One region of the Virgibacillus carmonensis genome, then DNA from elsewhere that is predicted to be linked to it. Evidence: riboswitches for the same ligand, from Rfam matches in the RefSeq annotation. Region 1 holds a riboswitch; each other region holds the start of a gene.
The links. A riboswitch is a leader RNA that binds a small molecule or an ion and turns the genes downstream of it on or off. The one in region 1 is predicted to bind cobalamin.
Positions count from the first base shown of each region.

Region 1 (5,810 bases):
TACGGTGTGGGGCGTGGGATATAAATTTGAAGTAGATGATGTATAATGTTTTGGCGTAGTGTGGTCGGGAAACTAGCAGTTACCATTTTATTGCTAGTTTCTTTTGTATTATTTATTCTAACCATTTTTTTACTTGAATTCTTCGAGAACTTTCATATAGATGAGGCTGAAGAAGACTTACTCCAAACAGCAACAAAAGTATCTGTAATGGTTAAACAATACGAAAACGAAAACTTAGTTTACGAGACAACCAATCGTGTGAAAGAACCTTCTAGCCGAGTTGCCATTATTTTTAATGATGGAACGATTTGGGTTTCCAAAAGTAGTAATGATGATTTACCTGCACTTCAACCAGGGTGGATTAAGAATGATGACAGGTTAGCAAGAGTAATATCAGACGATCAACAGGTGAAAAAACAAATGACCCTTCCAAATAATGATAGTAAAGTCATGATAGTTGGCACCCCCGTTGGAAATGGGAGTGGGGCAGTATATGTTTATCAATCCTTGGAGGTAGTGGACAAGACAAAAGCTGAAACAACGAAAATCATATTTCTAGCTGCTGGAATAGCCATTATTTTAACTACTATTTTTGCATTTTTTTTATCAACAAGAATTACTTCTCCTTTAATTAAAATGCGTGAGGCAGCTTTTGATTTAACAAGGGGAGAGTTTAATACAAAAGTTCCCATTTTAACACATGATGAAATTGGTGAACTAGCCATGGCATTCAACCGGATGGGAAGACAATTAAAATTTCATATTAATGCCTTACGTCAAGAAAAAGAACAGCTGTCTAGTATCGTTAGTTCCATGGCTGATGGAGTAATAACGTTGAATCGTAATGGGGATATGATTGTTACCAATCCACCTGCTAAACAATTTATTGAAAGCTGGTATTTTGAAAATAGTAAGCAATTAACAGAATCACACAATCAACTACCTGAAGAATTAAACCTAATTTTACAGGGTGTAATTAAAAGTGAAAAGGCAGCCATACATGAGATAAGTTTGCAAGGAAGAAACTGGGTTATGATTATGACGCCATTATATGATCAATCCTACGTACGTGGCGCTGTTGCAGTTATTCGTGATATGACTGAAGAACGACGCTTAGACAAACTTCGCAAGGATTTCATAGCCAATGTTTCCCATGAGCTGCGGACACCGATTTCGATGTTACAAGGGTATAGTGAAGCAATAGTAGATGATGTAGCAGAAACCAAAGAAGATAAAAATGATTTGGCAAAAATAATTCATGAAGAATCATTGCGCATGGGCCGTTTGGTAAATGAGTTATTGGATCTTGCTAGAATGGAAGCAGGACATATCCAATTAAATATGGAAAAAGTCGACGCGTACAGTTATATAAATCGTATCATCAAGAAATTCAATGGTATATCACTGGATAGAAAAATAGATTTAAGTTTACAATCTACTACCAGTAAAGATTCATTTATTACTATTGACCCAGATCGAATGGAACAAGTTTTTACTAATTTAATTGACAATGCTATAAGGCATACAACTGAAAATGGATTTGTAAATGTTTTAGTTGAAATAAATAATGACGAATTGCACGTTTCCATTGAGGATAGTGGCAGTGGGATTCCTGAAGAGGATATACCTTTTGTTTTTGAACGGTTTTACAAGGCTGATAAGTCGAGAACTAGAAACAAGGAGAAAAAAGGTACTGGATTAGGTCTAGCAATTGCTAAAAATATTATTGATGCCCATCAAGGAACAATATCGGTAAAAAGCAAACTTAATGAAGGAACAACCTTTACCTTTAAAATTCCTCTGTCATAATCAGATAAAATTGCTTAATTCGGTCTAGTTTGGTAAGATAAGAATTGTACAATAATTGAATAAAAATCGTGAAAAGGGTGCTTATGCTTAATAGGGAATCTAGTGGAAAACTAGAACTGTCCTCGCAACTGTAAGTGGTGTACGAAATAGGCGAATCCACTGTATGTAACCATATGGGAAGGGCTTAGAGTAGGGTGATATCACAAGTCAGTAGACCTGCCTTTTTCTGATGTTTCAATGCTTCGAGGATAAAAGCGACTTGAGATAACCCGAATAGTAGTATGTATATATATAATTGTTCGATTGTCTTATTTAGATTTAGCTAACTCTCAGGTGAAGAGTTAGCTTTTTTGATTTTAATACAACGTTCATCTATGTTTATATCGGATATCTAACGCCTAAATCTTCACAATAAAAAATTGGGGGTTTTAGAAGATGAGTAAGGTTAAACTTTTTCTAGTGTCATTTATAGCTGTTATTGTTGTTTTAGGAGGATGTAGTTCTGAAGGCACTAACAATGAACAATCAAATGCTACAAATGAGCAAACAGAATCTACTGAAACTACTACTTCTGACCAAGAAAATCAAGAGGAAGATGTAGTAACCATTGCTATTACGAAAAGTAAAGGGGAAGAAACGGTTAAAGAAAAAGAAATTGCGATAGAAGATGGGGCAATTCTTTACGATGTTATGAAGGAAAACTTTGAAGTTAAAGATGACGCAGGTTACATTACATCCATTGAAGGAATTGAGGCAAAGGAAAGTGAACAAATGGCTTGGATGGTCTTCGTTAATGATGAGATGGCAAGTGTTGGAGCAAAAGAGCTTGAATTAACACCTGGTGATTCCGTTAACTTCGATTTACAATCTTGGGAATGACGTTAAATGAACAACCATAAAATGAATACCTATAAATTAACATTACTTGCACTATTGGCAGCGCTTGGTGTAGTCGGTAGATTTGCGTTTTCATTTTTGCCTAACGTGCAACCGGTTACGGCAATTATCATCGTCTGCGGTTTATTTTTAGGACCAGTCGCTGCCATGACGTTGGCAGTATTAACTACATTTCTAACTAATATGATACTGGGAATGGGTTTATGGACCATCTGGCAGATTGTAGCATGGGCCATAATTGGATTGATTAGTGGATTAATTGGCAAATATAGAAAGAAGCATTCAATCATGTTGCTAACTATTTATGCTGTATTCTGTGGCTATTTGTATGGATTTGTTCTTTCGCTAACTACATATACAATAGCAGGTGAATTTCTTCCTTATTATTTGGCTGGACTTCCTTTTGATACAGCACATGCAGTTGGAAACGGAGTATTTATAGTTTTACTTTATCCAATTATATCTTATTTCTTTGAAAGATATGCAAAGGAACGATTTCCTCTTCAAAATACCAACTAAACTGGGTTGGTATTTTTTCTTTTTTTGATTATAGTTATAGAGATTGTTCAGAAAGTCATCAAATGATAAACGGCGAATTTTTACGTTCCTTAAAAAAGAAGAATACTTTTTCTGCGTGCGAAGTAATGCTTCGGGGGTGATTTTAGTGCTCAGTTTTTCTGGTCCTCAGAAACCTTTGCGCCCACAGGACGTTTCGTTCTTTGTCGACTTTTTCAACAAGCACCTTATAGTAAGCTGTAACGTTTTGATTCATAGATACGACTAATAGTTGAATGGGGAATCGTTATGAAAGATATTTTTGAAGATTTGTATGATAACTATCATCGTGATTTGAATAAGTTTGTTTTTTACATGGTAAAAGATAAACAACTAACAGAAGATCTTGTTCAGGAAGTTTATATTAAAGTACTCAGCTCTTACCAAAACTTCCGGGGGGAGAGCAGTGAGAAGACGTGGTTGTTTTCTATTGCTAGGCATATTATAATTGATTATTTTCGTGCGCAAAAAAGAAAAAGAAATCGGATTTATGAATTTTTTGACTGGGCTGAAAAAGGTCCATCACTTTCAGATACGCAACCATTACCTGAAGAAATAGCTGTACAAAATGAGGATATACAAAAAATATATAGCTATCTAGATTATTGTACCCCCGCTCAAAAGAGTGTCATCATTTTAAGATACATACAATCATTTTCGATTAAAGAAACTGCAGAAATACTAGGTTTTAGTGAAAGTAAGGTAAAAACAACACAACATCGGGGACTAAAGATACTAAAAAAACTAATCAATAACAATGAACAGGAAGGGGGAGATGCATAATGGCGACATCCAATCAGCAAGAAGAACACATCAAAAAAGTATTAGAAGAAATGCCTGATATTATTCCTGATACTAAAAAAGAAGCGTTATATGAGCGCATCTCTACCCAAATGAATCGTCAACCAAAAAGGAAACAGAAAAGATTGATTTTAATTCCGGTATTCAGCACCATTTTTGTAGCATTGTTGGTTATTGTTATAGTGATGAACACTGGGGAATATACAACACTAAATGATGAAAACGCAGCAGATAAAATGAGTGATCAACAACATTCAACTTCACAGGAATCTGTGAGTGAAGGTGACAAAAGTACGCAGGAAAATCAACTAAGGAGTACTGTGGAAAATACTGATTCTAATTTAGTTATCCATGATATTAGTGATACCGAAATAATTGTTCATGGAGAGGTAACTGACAAAAATACGGGTTATGTCATTCCCGTATCTTTCATAACTCCAAGGGATCTTCATGCTAAACAAGTAATGCTAGCTGAAAATACATTATCCAAAATGTTTCATTCCAGTCAATTTAATCACAAAATTTTTACTAATGAAAAGAAACAAAGTGAAAGTAGTGAAGTTATAAAAAAAACGAGTTATAAAATATACACGGTGATAGATAGTAATAAAAAGTTCTTATTACCCATTACATTAGAAGAAAATACGGACTTTGAAATGGCATTACGTGAAATGGGAAGTACAGAAGAAGAAATCAATGTTAGTCAATCAATTCCAAGCAATGTCAAATTTACAACAAAAGAATTTGGAGACCAGATTCAATTGACGTTACAAGATAATACTTCTTTTGAAGATAATAATCATTATAAAAATATGATAGAAGCTATTCTAATATCAGCAAAGAGTTTTGGTTATAGAACTGTGAAATTTCAAAACCCTACCGTTGAACAGATAGGTCCCTATTATTTAAAAGAGGCTATTCATGTACCAATTGCTGTCAATCCGATAGATCCCCTTGGTTGATTTTTTAGATTGACTTTCCATTGGAGTCAATTTAATATAAAGATAAATAAAACGTTTCGAAAACGTTTTTTGATAGTTCTCTAACAAATATATGTAAAGTGATTGGTGAAGATGTGGTTTATGTAATGAAATAATTGCTCACTGGATGGAGATCCAGTAAAGACTGGCTCTTTGAAAAAAACCAGTTATGTTATTCATCTTCAAATCTTAACGGGTCTCCATCGAATTTTCTGTCAGAGATTTTAATGGAATCCGTTGGGCAACCTTCAAAAGCATCAACCATATCTTCTTCAAGCACTTCAGGTATTTCTTTTGTCCCCGCGTTATCATCAATCCCTACATAAGCGAGACCTTCATCGTCATAATCATATATGTCAGGTGCGGTAGCCCCACAGGCTCCACAAGCTATGCACGTTTCCTTATCAACAATTGTATAGTTAGCCATTCTAAATCCCCCATTATAAACAAAAGCTTTCCTTATCATTGTAAAACGGAATTTGAGACATTTCAACTAATGAAGAAAATCATTAAAACTTTACTTTCTAGGAGTTATGACATGTTAGCAGAAGGGATTTTATTAAAATGTAGCTTACAGTTCAATCAAAGTCGTACAAGTTCAGCTATCTATCATTTGATTACAGGAAAAAAATCCATACAAACTGTACAGGATGCACACATTTATCAATTGGAAAACTTTTATGGAATTAACCGCTCGTTACAAAAACGTGATTTTGATAAAATAATAAATACATTGGTTTCTAATAATCTTCTGGAGTTGGACGAATC
Region 1 is NZ_JBYQFJ010000005.1:55,569-61,378, forward strand. Features, by position in the region: gene AC3G7N_RS05455 (response regulator transcription factor) at 1-46, shown strand, start outside; gene AC3G7N_RS05460 (ATP-binding protein) at 46-1,809, shown strand; cobalamin riboswitch at 1,867-2,047, shown strand; gene AC3G7N_RS05465 (DUF4430 domain-containing protein) at 2,245-2,688, shown strand; gene AC3G7N_RS05470 (ECF transporter S component) at 2,695-3,225, shown strand; gene sigX (RNA polymerase sigma factor SigX) at 3,511-4,044, shown strand; gene AC3G7N_RS05480 (hypothetical protein) at 4,044-5,024, shown strand; gene AC3G7N_RS05485 (ferredoxin) at 5,215-5,469, opposite strand; gene AC3G7N_RS05490 (YpbB family protein) at 5,581-5,810, shown strand, end outside.

Region 2 (5,810 bases), on a different contig from region 1:
TAAATGAAAAAGTTAGTAGCTTTATTTGTAGGTTTACTATTTACAGGTATTTTTGCAACATCCGTATCTGCAGCTGAATATGAAGTAAAAAAGGGAGACACTCTTTGGGATATAGCAATTAACCATAATACAAACGTGGACGAATTGATGGATATAAATGGATTAGAATCCTCTTTAATACTTCCTAAACAGGTATTGAAAATTAATGAAAGTAAAATAGATTATTACATTGTTAAAAAGGGAGATACACTGAGCCACATCAGCAAAAATCACAGTATTGGCGTAACGGTCGCGAGCCTAAAAGCGTGGAATGATCTTCCTTCTGATTTAATCATCACCGGACAACGGTTGATTATAAATGGGACGGAACCTGCTCAACAGGAAGCAACAAAACAAGAGGCACAAGAGACAGAAGATACTAGCACAACCGCCCGTGTCCCTAAAACTGAGCCAGCTGAAGCGAAAGTAAGTAAAAATGTAAGTAAAGCGGAAGAGGAAGTAGAAGGAAGAACATTTTCTGTTGAAGCAACTGCTTACACAGCTTATTGCACAGGGTGTTCAGGGATAACGTCAACAGGGGTAAATTTGATAAATAACCCCAATGCGAAAGTTATTGCCGTTGACCCGAACGTAATACCTCTTGGTACAAAGGTCCATGTAGAAGGCTATGGTTATGCCATTGCAGCGGATACCGGTGGTGCTATCAATGGGAGAAAAATAGATGTCCATCTTCCAACTAAGGATCAAGCGTACAACTGGGGTAGAAGAATGGTGGAGGTTACTATTGTCAACTGATTAAGTACCAAAGAAAGTTTCTTGAAAGAAACGCTTTACGATACATTCCTAGTTTATTTAATATATTTTATTGATAGAAAGTAACAATGAAGGCTTTGGTGAGAATTATCCAAACAATAGTAAAAGGCTGAACGGTGCGCTGACACCACTCAGTCTAAGTCCGATAGCCCATCAAAGAGGCAACTTATAAGTAAAGAAATAACCACCACTAGTTCGTAGGCTAAGGGTGGTTATTTTTGTTTATTCGGATCTGCATCCGATTGCTGAATAGGGCTTCAATACTCTCCATGAAAATGCTCATGGATTCTTTAATGCAGCAAAGTGAATACCCAAAATGTTTCAAACGATTCGTAAGTGTACATTTATCCTTTCGCCCTGATATAATATTTATGTTTTTTAATTATTTACCGTGCGAAAAGTCGCCTTCCATAACAACATTCGCTTCATTACCATCTAGTTCTACGATTGTTAAACTAGTCCCTTTTATGTACGGTGGGTCCCAAAGTTTTTCAGTGGATGCCTGTTTGAAGTACGCCATTAAGCTTTTTATTACCACACCATGGGTAACAACCAGGACTTTTCCATCCTTGTTTTCTTCTTTAATACGATTTATTGCTCCTAACACACGCTCGCGTAGTTCGGTAAAACTTTCTCCAGTAGCTGACGTGTAAAGATGTGGTGTTTTCCAAAAGGATTCCATTTGTTCCTGATTGGTTGCCACTATTTTCGATTGTAACTGGCCTTCCCAATCTCCCATATTAATCTCTCGTAGATTGTCATCTAAATTAACGGATAACTTTCTTTCCCCACATATTAATTCGGCTGTTTTTCTAGTTCGGTTGCTAGAACTGACATAAACTGCTCCGAAATCAACATCTTTCAGTCGCCCTCCTAAACGAATCGCATTTTTGATACCGTTCTGGGTTAGTTCGGAATCTTTCCAGCCTTGCATGCGCTTTTCCATGTTCCACACAGTCTCCCCGTGTCTCGTAATATATAACGTTAGCATTGCTACATCTCCCAGACCTCATTATCGCAGAGACGCACGTCTTTTTCTATTTTCCCTCCTCGCTGGAGCTGTTGCATGGAGTTGCTTTTCTTCATCCGTCTGTGGTGACACCTTTGGTACTGGAACAGGCTTCCCTTTCTCATTTACTGCAACCATCGTAAGAAACGATTCTGTCGTTAGTGTTATCTTATTTCGGATCAAATCATGTGCGGTTACTTTTACATAAACCTCCATCGAGCTATTTCCGGTGTAAGTTACATATGCTTCAAGCGTCAATGAATCTCCTACTTTAGCCGATGAAAGAAAATCGACCGAATCAATCGAGGCAGTAACAACAGCACTACTTGAATGTTTCATCGCTGTTAGGGCAGCTATTTCATCGATATAAGCTAATACCTTTCCACCAAATATCGTATCTAAGTGATTGGTGTCTGGTGGTAGGACCAAGCGAGTTTGAACTGTTTTAGTAATTGGTACAATGATATTTCCCATAATAAAAAAACCTCCCAGTAAAATAAAAAAACACCCTCTAAAAATCAGAAGATGGCATGACAATACATAATAATTCCGAATGAAATTATTTGATCGCAAACATCCCCCTATCTCCCGTAGGAAAAAATGTACTTCCTTATGGCAGGTCTCCTGGCTCAGAGTCATCAAATCCTTTTACCCCTTCCCATTTCTTTAGAAACAGTGGTTTTATAATGGATTCTACTCAATACAGTGGCGGGACCGCGTTGGATTTTAACCAACTTCCCTTTTCAACTTTTCTCAAAGTCACCATAAAATTAATATTAATTTCGATTTATTATATCATGAAGTGAGTCATTTTCGTTTAATATGTTCTATGTATCTTTCCCGAGATAAGAAGCTACTGTTAGTGCTAATAGAAAAAAGCAAAGAGACAATGCCCTTCGCTTTTTAAAAATTTTTAACTTAATTCCAACTTATTCCACCGAAAAAATATACGAATATATCGGCTGATTCCCGTTATGGACTTCAACCTCTACATCTTCATATGTATCTTCTACATAGTTGACAAGCTTTTCTACTTCTTCATCACTTACATCTTCCCCTTGCAGGATTGTAAGGATTTCATCATCTTCTGTGATCATACCTTCCAAAAGCAATCGCACAGTCTCCAATTTATCTTGATGTGTTGCTTTAATTTTCCCATCTGCAATCCCCATGAAATTACCATTTTCAATTGGTATTCCATCTATTTGAGTATCACGAACTGCATAGGTAACTTGTCCAGTCTTAACATGCCCACATGCTTCATGCATTGCTTTTTTGTTTTCATTTATCTCAGAATCCGGATGAAAAGCAAGAATAGCACTTATTCCTTGTGGAATTGTTTTTGAAGGAACGACAGCAGCATTAACTTCTGCAAGCTCTGCCGCTTGTTCAGCAGCCATTATAATATTTTTATTATTAGGTAAAATAAGTACATTTTTTGCGTTTGCGTCGATTATCGCATTTGTTATATCCTGCGTGCTAGGGTTCATCGTTTGGCCACCTTCAATAACAATTGAAGCACCTAAACTTTCAAGTAATGACTTCAAGCCTTTACCCATCGCAACTGTCACAATTGCATATGGAACCTTTTCCTTAGGAGCTGGTTTTTTGTCACCAACAATAGCAGTATGTTGCTCACGCATATTTTCTATTTTCATATTAATTAAGCTTCCATACCGTTGACCTAATGTCATAGCATCACCAGGATATTCAGCATGGACATGTACTTTTACTACATCTTCATCTGAAACAACTAACAGCGAATCGCCGAGGTCACTTAATTCGTCCCGGAATTCTTCTTCATTATATGGATGTTCCTTTGTCTTTTTTTCTTCAAATTTAACCATGAATTCTGTACAATAGCCAAATTCGATTTCACTTGTATCCATGAAATCCTGAGCGATTTTATGGTGTTCTGCATTCACCATTTCATCCATTTCAACATCCGATGTCACACCTTCAGGCAGTTCTTCTCCTTTTAACGCGGCTAAGAATCCTTCATAAATGGTAACAAGACCTTGCCCACCTGAGTCCACTACACCTACTTCTTTCAAAACAGGTAAAAGACTGGGCGTACGTTTAAGTGATGCTTTTGCTTCAACTAAAACTTTTTCCATTAAAGCGATTACATCTTTTTCATTTTTCGCTTCTTTAACTGCTACTTTTGCAGCGTCTTTTACCACTGTTAAAATTGTACCTTCAACAGGCTTCATTACAGCCTTATATGCAGTGGAAACACCCATATCAAAAGCTTTAGCCAGGTCCTTCGTTGTTAGATCTTCCTTTTTGTCCATACCTTTTGCAAAACCACGGAATATTTGGGACAAAATTACACCCGAATTACCTCTAGCTCCCATTAATAGGCCTTTAGAAAAAGCAAGGGCTACTTCTGAGATATTAGAACTATCCATTTTCTTTACTTCACTTGCTCCTGAAGTCATCGATAAATTCATGTTTGTACCTGTATCTCCATCTGGTACTGGAAATACATTCAGAGCATCAATTTTTTTGGCATTGTTTGTTAGATGGTGTGCTCCAGAGCGTACCATCTGTGCGAAGATTATGCCGTCTAACGTTCGTACTGTCACTACAGTTCCTCCTCTTTCATTACAAATAAACAAAGGATCAATCTTTTTCTACACGCACACCTTGAATATAAATATTGACTGAGTCTATGGACAGTCCTAATGATTTATTCAATGTATATTTAACCTGTGATTGTACGTTGTGCGCTACTTCGGATATTTTTGTACCATAGCTTACAATAATATACATATCAATATGAAGATAATCATCTTCTTGACGAACTAGCACACCACGCGCAAAATTTTCTTTGCGTAAAATTTCAGAAATTCCATCTTTAATTTGATTTTTTGAAGCCATCCCTACAATTCCATAACACTCAACAGCTGCACCACCTGCAATTGTTGCTATAACATCATTGGTAATTGTTACATGACCGTCATTTGTATTAAGTTCAATGGACATAGTTATCCTCCTTTAATACCCATCATTGATAAGGATATTCTACTATAAACATGCAAGTTTTTAAAGCACTTATGCTCTAGACACACATAGCCCCTTATAACAATGACCGTAATTCTTTGTTCTGTCAAGTTAATTTTCTTGATAAATTATCATAGATTCATTGCGTTATTGGTAAGGTTATGATAAATTATATAAGTAGTAAAATGTCACATGTATGAGTAGGAGTGATTAACATGGCTAGAAAATGTGTTGTAACTGGACGTAAAACTCACAGTGGAAACCAACGTTCCCACGCTATGAACTCGAGCAAGCGAACTTGGAAAGCTAATGTACAAAAAGTACGTATTATGGTAGACGGCAAACCTAAAAAAGTTTATGTTTCTGCTCGCGCACTTAAGTCAGGTAAAGTAGAGCGCGTATAATATACCTTTTACATTAGTATATGTCTAAAAAGCACCCACTATTAGTTGGGTGCTTTTTTACTTATCTAGCTGTAGCTCTAAAAGCCCACCATAAACAAAGACCAGTCGCCTCCGCTTTTTCTCTGTCTAGCTGCGCCTCCTAGCGCCTAGCAAATAGGCAGTCCTGTTGAAAGGTACGCATAGTTCGGCGTACTTTCACAGTCTTCCTATTTGTACGTCGCTGACCAGTCGCCTCCGCTTTTCTGACTTGTCTATAAAAAAATAAGCTTTTGTCATTGTTCTGACAAAAGCTAAATAATAATTATTTTTCTTTCTTAAACATGCCTATCACTACCCTGACACATCCACCGATAAATCTTGGGAGCTTAATAGTATAAAATTTCATGAGTTCCCCCTCCTCCATTGACAAAAACAGCTTGAATTGGAATCGTCTAGTCCTATCCATCACGACTCTTTATAAGTAATAGTATGCCTTCATCGAAAGAAAAAGTACCATTATTTAAAAGAAGCTTGTTTGAAATGCAACGAGTTGAACCCAAAAATAAATGATAGTTCTCAAGTGGATAATAAAATCCTTC
Region 2 is NZ_JBYQFJ010000003.1:151,108-156,917, reverse strand. Features, by position in the region: gene AC3G7N_RS03440 (3D domain-containing protein) at 4-795, shown strand; gene AC3G7N_RS03435 (histidine phosphatase family protein) at 1,196-1,804, opposite strand; gene AC3G7N_RS03430 (acyl-CoA thioesterase) at 1,826-2,296, opposite strand; cobalamin riboswitch at 2,420-2,604, opposite strand; gene AC3G7N_RS03425 (DAK2 domain-containing protein) at 2,752-4,410, opposite strand; gene AC3G7N_RS03420 (Asp23/Gls24 family envelope stress response protein) at 4,448-4,810, opposite strand; gene rpmB (50S ribosomal protein L28) at 5,044-5,232, shown strand; gene spoVM (stage V sporulation protein SpoVM) at 5,534-5,617, opposite strand; gene AC3G7N_RS03405 (thiamine diphosphokinase) at 5,670-5,810, opposite strand, start outside.
Region 2: it holds a riboswitch for cobalamin, as region 1 does, so the genes downstream of both, AC3G7N_RS03430 (acyl-CoA thioesterase) here and AC3G7N_RS05465 (DUF4430 domain-containing protein) in region 1, are expected to answer to the same signal.

Region 3 (5,810 bases), on a different contig from region 1:
AGTCCAAAAGTTACCCAGCATTTTTTTATATTTCGGGTATGCCCAAGCAAATCTGACATCATCCCAATTTAAAATATTAGAGCTTTTACCATTAATAATTTTTGTTGAACGATTTGGTGCGTGCTTGTCCATAATTGTGCGCATCTGAATCGATGAAGACATTTAGTTTCCCCTCCTATTATTAACTCGAACATGATTCACATTCTTCAATATCTGATGAAGTGGATCGTAAATAATACGTTGTTTTAAAACCGGATTGCCATGCTAAAAGATGTATTTCTAATAATTCACGCGCTTGTACACCGTTTGGCACGTAAATGTTAAAAGAGATACCCTGGTCAACGTGTTTTTGACGAGCGGCATTTTGTGCAACACTCCATTTTTGATCGATGAAATAAGCAGATTTATAATACCATGTTGTTTCAGCGTTTAAATCAGGTGCTGTTACAGGTATTTTAAAATCCTTTTTCTCCTCAGAATAAAATTTTCTAAAAATCGGATCAATACTTGCTGAACTCCCAGCTATTAAAGAAGTGGAGGAGTTCGGTGCAACCGCCATCAAGTAGCTATTTCGTATGCCGTGTTTTTGTACATCTTTCTGCAATTGATCCCAGGAAAATTCCATGTCCGTTTGATTCACATACCCTTTTCGTTCAAAATATTTCCCGGTATCCCATTCAGATTCACTAAACAGTGGGTATGCCTCTTTTTCCTTTGCGAGATTCATACTTGCCTGGATTGTCAAAAAAGCTATTTTTTCATACAAACAATCTGCGTATTCGATTGATTCCTCACTTTCCCATTTCATCCGTTTCAGCGCCAGTAAATGATGCCACCCAAATGTCCCCAGTCCTATTGCTCGATAACGTTTATTCGTATATGTAGCTTGTGGTACTGGAATATGATTCAGATCAATCACATTATCAAGCATTTGTACCTGAATCGGTATTAATTTTTCCAAAACATCATCAACCACTGCTCGTCCTAAATTAACTGAAGATAGATTACACACCACAAAATCTCCTGGTTCTTTTGTAATCATAATTTTCCCGTCTGTTGTTTGCTGATCAATAAACATGGTTGGGCTTTGGTTTTGCATAATTTCTGTACAAAGATTACTGCAATAAATCATGCCAGTATGTTTATTTACATTTTGGCGATTAACTTCATCCCGGTAAAAAAGGAACGGCCCACCTGTTTCAAGCTGACCTTTCATAATGCTTTTCATTATTTCAATTGCTGGAACCGCTTCTTTAGAAAGAATTGGATTTGCAACACATTCCGCATATTTTTCACGGAAAGATCCATTTTGCTTTTCTTCATCGTAAAAGTTTTCTAATGAGTATCCCATTACAGTTCGAATTTCATGAGGATCAAATAAATACCAATCATCCCGAGCTTTAACCTTTTCCATAAATAAATCCGGTAATGTCACACCAGTAAACAAATCATGCGTCCGAAATCGCTCATCCCCATTATTTAGCTTCGCATCCAAAAAGGAATGGATATCTTTGTGCCAAACATCTAAGTACACACAAATAGCACCCTTACGCTGGCCAAGCTGATCCACGCTGACAGCAGTATTATTGAGCTGCTTCATCCATGGAATAACACCCGATGAAGCCCCTTTAAAGCCTTTAATCATACTTCCGCTACTACGAATTTTTCCTAGGTAGACGCCGATTCCACCGCCATTTTTTGATAAATTTGCAATGTCGGTATTGCTATCATAAATACTTTGTAGACTATCATCCAATGTGTCAATAAAACAGCTAGACAACTGCCCATAGCTTTTTCCAGCATTTGAAAGTGTTGGTGTTGCAACGGTCATATATAGATTACTCATTGCCCAATAAGCCTGGCCCACCAAATCCATACGTTTATCTTTAGGCTCGTCCTGCATGAGTGTCATTGCGATGATCATAAATCGCTCTTGAGGAAGCTCATAAATATCTTTCGTATAATTTTTTGCTAAGTAACGATCAGCTAATGTTTTTAAACCGATGAAGGTAAAAAGCTGATCTCGTTCAGGGCTAATTAATCTTTCTAACTTATTCACTTCATCTTTAGCATAGCTATGTAATAAGGCCTGGTCGTAAATTCCAATTTTCGTTATCTCCGTGATTAACTTGTAAAGCGAACCATATTTTTTCTCATAATCATAATTTCGATTTGTTGCTGCTTGGTTGTACAACCATTCCGAGTAAATCATAGCTGCAACATATGTCCAATCAGGATGCTCTTCATCTATATTTGATAAAGCTTCCAATGTTAGATGGTTTACCCATTCTTCTGTAGATAGACTTTCTTTCGTAATCGCATTTTTGTCTAAAAATGCTTGGATTGGCATAGTTGGAAAAGCCTTCTTTACCTTTTCTTCTAAATAACCTTTCCAGCTTTTCGTCAGTATTGCAGTTTGCATGATCAACATCTCCTTTTTATGTACTAAAAAACCGCTCATGCTAGGAGGCCATGAACGGTTAAAACGACAGAAATAATCTACTTCTCCATCGTTTCGTCTTCTTTGGCCCCGAAGAATGGAAACTTTTCACAAGGTTTGGCAGGTCTCCTGACTTATGTGTTCATCTACTTGAGCACCTTCCCATATTATTAACGTTAAGCTAACAATACAGTGGATAATATCTCGTTCGTCCACATTCACAGTTGCGGGGACAGTTCTGGTTTTGCACCAGATTCCCTATCAAGGCCATTAAATTTGGCCACCAACACTTGTAGGATAAAACTATATATAGTATGTAATTTTTAAATGTAGAGCAATATATTGTGTTTCAAGGCTATCATAGGTTGAGAATGATTGCAATACTATCCGTGTAAAAAAGGAATATTTAACTAAGTGTCGAATTAATATTAATTAGGTAGAAGTAGTAATAGGAGGTCATAGTAAATGGTGCAATCTAAACAAACAATCGGATTTATTGGAATAGGTGTAATGGGAAAAAGCATGGCAAAAAATTTGATGACTGCAGGATACCCAGTTCAAGTATTTACACGTACAAAAGAAAAAGCGCGGTCACTCATTGAAGAAGGAGCTACTTGGAGTGAATCAGCTGCTGAACTTGCACGAGGAGTCGACGTAACCATCACAATGGTTGGATATCCAAATGATGTTGAGGCTATCTATTTTGGTGAAGATGGAATTTTAGAAAACGCGAAGAAAAAATCATATGTAGTGGACATGACCACATCCAAACCATCTTTAGCTGAGAAAATAGGCAGGGATGCGAGAAAACGGGGACTTTTTGCGTTAGATGCACCGGTATCGGGCGGAGATGTTGGAGCACAAAAAGGAACATTATCGATTATGGTTGGCGGAAATTCACATGTATTTCAAGAGCTGAAACCTATTCTCGATGTGATGGGAAGTAACATTATTCATCAAGGAGAATCTGGTGCTGGCCAACATACCAAGCTTTGCAACCAAATCACAATTGCTTCCAACATGATTGGTGTTTGTGAAGCGATTGCTTATGCAAAAAAGGCTGGACTTGATCCCGAAAAGGTTCTAGAAAGCATTACAACTGGCGCAGCAGGTAGCTGGTCATTATCGAACCTTGCCCCAAGGATGATTAAGGATGACTTTGCCCCTGGTTTCTTCGTAAAGCACTTTATCAAAGATATGAGACTTGCACTTGAGTCAGCAAAAGAAATGGATATACTGACACCTGGGCTCGCACTCTCACTTGAACTTTACACGGAGCTAGCAGAACAAGGGAACGAAAATAGCGGTACCCAGGCGTTGGTAAAGCTTTTTGATAAATAAACTACTTTTTACGCTTGTCAATTTGCTCTTGCACGATAAATGCCAAATCATCATTGCCAAAAAGTTGTAATACATTCAAGACAGTGGAGTCAGGTATTTCTTCTGACTCTTTTTTCGGTACAGTTAATTCTAATGCTTCATCCAAAGCATTGTTTTTCATTTGTGATGGATATGCCTGTTCATATAAGGATCTAGGCTCGAGATCATTGTTTATACACCACTGGGCGTAAATTAAGATCATCATTTTCTCGTCGTTTTGATAGCTTTCGATAACCTTTTCTTCCATTTCATTTCGCTCCATCATTATTCACCTTCTTTTCGTAGCATAAATACCCATAAGAATGTTAATGCCTGTTTTAATTCTATTGGTAAACCTTCATGATGCCGTTCCTTTACACCATCTCGATAAACACCAAAACCATCAACATATGTAAAGTTATTTTCCTGTGTCAGTTTTTGAAACTCCCATGGCATCATCGTATTTGCAATAGCCTTTTCGCCGTATATTCGTGGGTAGCTATGTGTACGTGGTCCAGCTGTTGGCCCTAATATGCCAACACATAGCAGACCATCTTTTTTCAACACATGGCTCAACTGCTTGAGCGCATTTGCTGGAATCTCTGTCCACTCCAGGACATTGATTGACATTATCCCATCACAGCTATTATTTTCAAATGGTAAATCGGTCACATCACCTTGAATGAAAGAAATCTCATCAGACACATTCCGTTCCTTGGCACGGGATATCATCTCACTTGAAAGATCCATTCCAACCACATCATAGCCAAGCTTATGTAGTTTACAGGTTCCATACCCATCCCCACAACCAATATCGTAAATCTTACTTCCCTCTTTCATATGCTTTTCAACGAAAGGAATAATATCCTTTCTACTGCCATTATCCCACATATTCACACTACGTTCATTCCAAAACTGTGCACGACTATCCCATTGTAATTCCGCTTCTTTATTCCAATTAAACGAAGACATGGTTATAAACCTCCTTAATCTTGATTCCATTATAACCCAGTGAGTTTATATAGTGAATCTGAGCCAATTAGAATGACGCGTTATTTTTAAAATCGAATGAATTCTCGTGGAATCGTGTGCTTCATCAAACAAAAGTTGCACAGAAACCATATTATTCTCGGAACTTTTACCAGCCATTTACATTATTATTCGCCACCCCACACCCCTCCACAAAACAAAAAAGGTTTACCCCACATTAGTGAGATAAACCTTATATTTTATAATCTATTATAGACTAGTTACGTTAGCTGCTTGTGGTCCACGGTTACCTTCAACGATTTCAAATTCAACGTCTTGACCTTCTTCAAGCGTCTTGAAACCTTCTGATTGGATCGCTGAGAAATGTACGAATACATCGTCTCCATCTTCCTGTTCGATGAAACCAAATCCTTTTTCTGCATTAAACCATTTTACTTTACCAGTCATTAAAATGACCTCCTTATACAAATATCGTGCAAAGTAATTGAATCATAAATACTTTTACACCACTTTGATAAGAGATCGTAAAGTATTATTCAAACTCCAATTTCCTTTTGCATCTTTAATTTTACCTTTCACCGAAAAATAATGCAAGTTATTCTGAAGTTTTTTAAAAACATATACATGTTATAGAATGTTAAACTTTTCCCTCGATCATTTCACTATAATTACCTACATATAATCCTACATTAATCATGGATTTACTCACACCCTTCAAAAAGTGTAGCTAGGCCCAGTCCACCGCCAATTCCTAATGTAGCTATGGCTTGCTTACCTTTGTTTCTTTTCATTTCTGTACATAATCGTGTCACAAGGATTGCACCTGATGCACCATAGGGGTGACCAAAAGCAAGTGCTCCACCCCCAACATTTAGCCGATCATATGGAATGTGTAGTTCATTTATAGAAGCTAACACTTGTGAAGCAAATGCCTCATTAAATTCAATTAAATCAATGTCTGCTATTGTTAACTGGGTTCGTTTAAGTAATTTCTTTACTGCTGGAATTGGACCAATACCAA
Region 3 is NZ_JBYQFJ010000010.1:123,292-129,101, forward strand. Features, by position in the region: gene AC3G7N_RS10445 (ribonucleotide-diphosphate reductase subunit beta) at 1-162, opposite strand, end outside; gene AC3G7N_RS10450 (ribonucleoside-diphosphate reductase subunit alpha) at 182-2,422, opposite strand; cobalamin riboswitch at 2,543-2,743, opposite strand; gene AC3G7N_RS10455 (NAD(P)-dependent oxidoreductase) at 2,906-3,781, shown strand; gene yxiS (protein YxiS) at 3,783-4,082, opposite strand; gene AC3G7N_RS10465 (class I SAM-dependent methyltransferase) at 4,085-4,771, opposite strand; gene AC3G7N_RS10470 (cold shock domain-containing protein) at 5,039-5,236, opposite strand; gene AC3G7N_RS10475 (thiolase family protein) at 5,491-5,810, opposite strand, start outside.
Region 3: it holds a riboswitch for cobalamin, as region 1 does, so the genes downstream of both, AC3G7N_RS10450 (ribonucleoside-diphosphate reductase subunit alpha) here and AC3G7N_RS05465 (DUF4430 domain-containing protein) in region 1, are expected to answer to the same signal.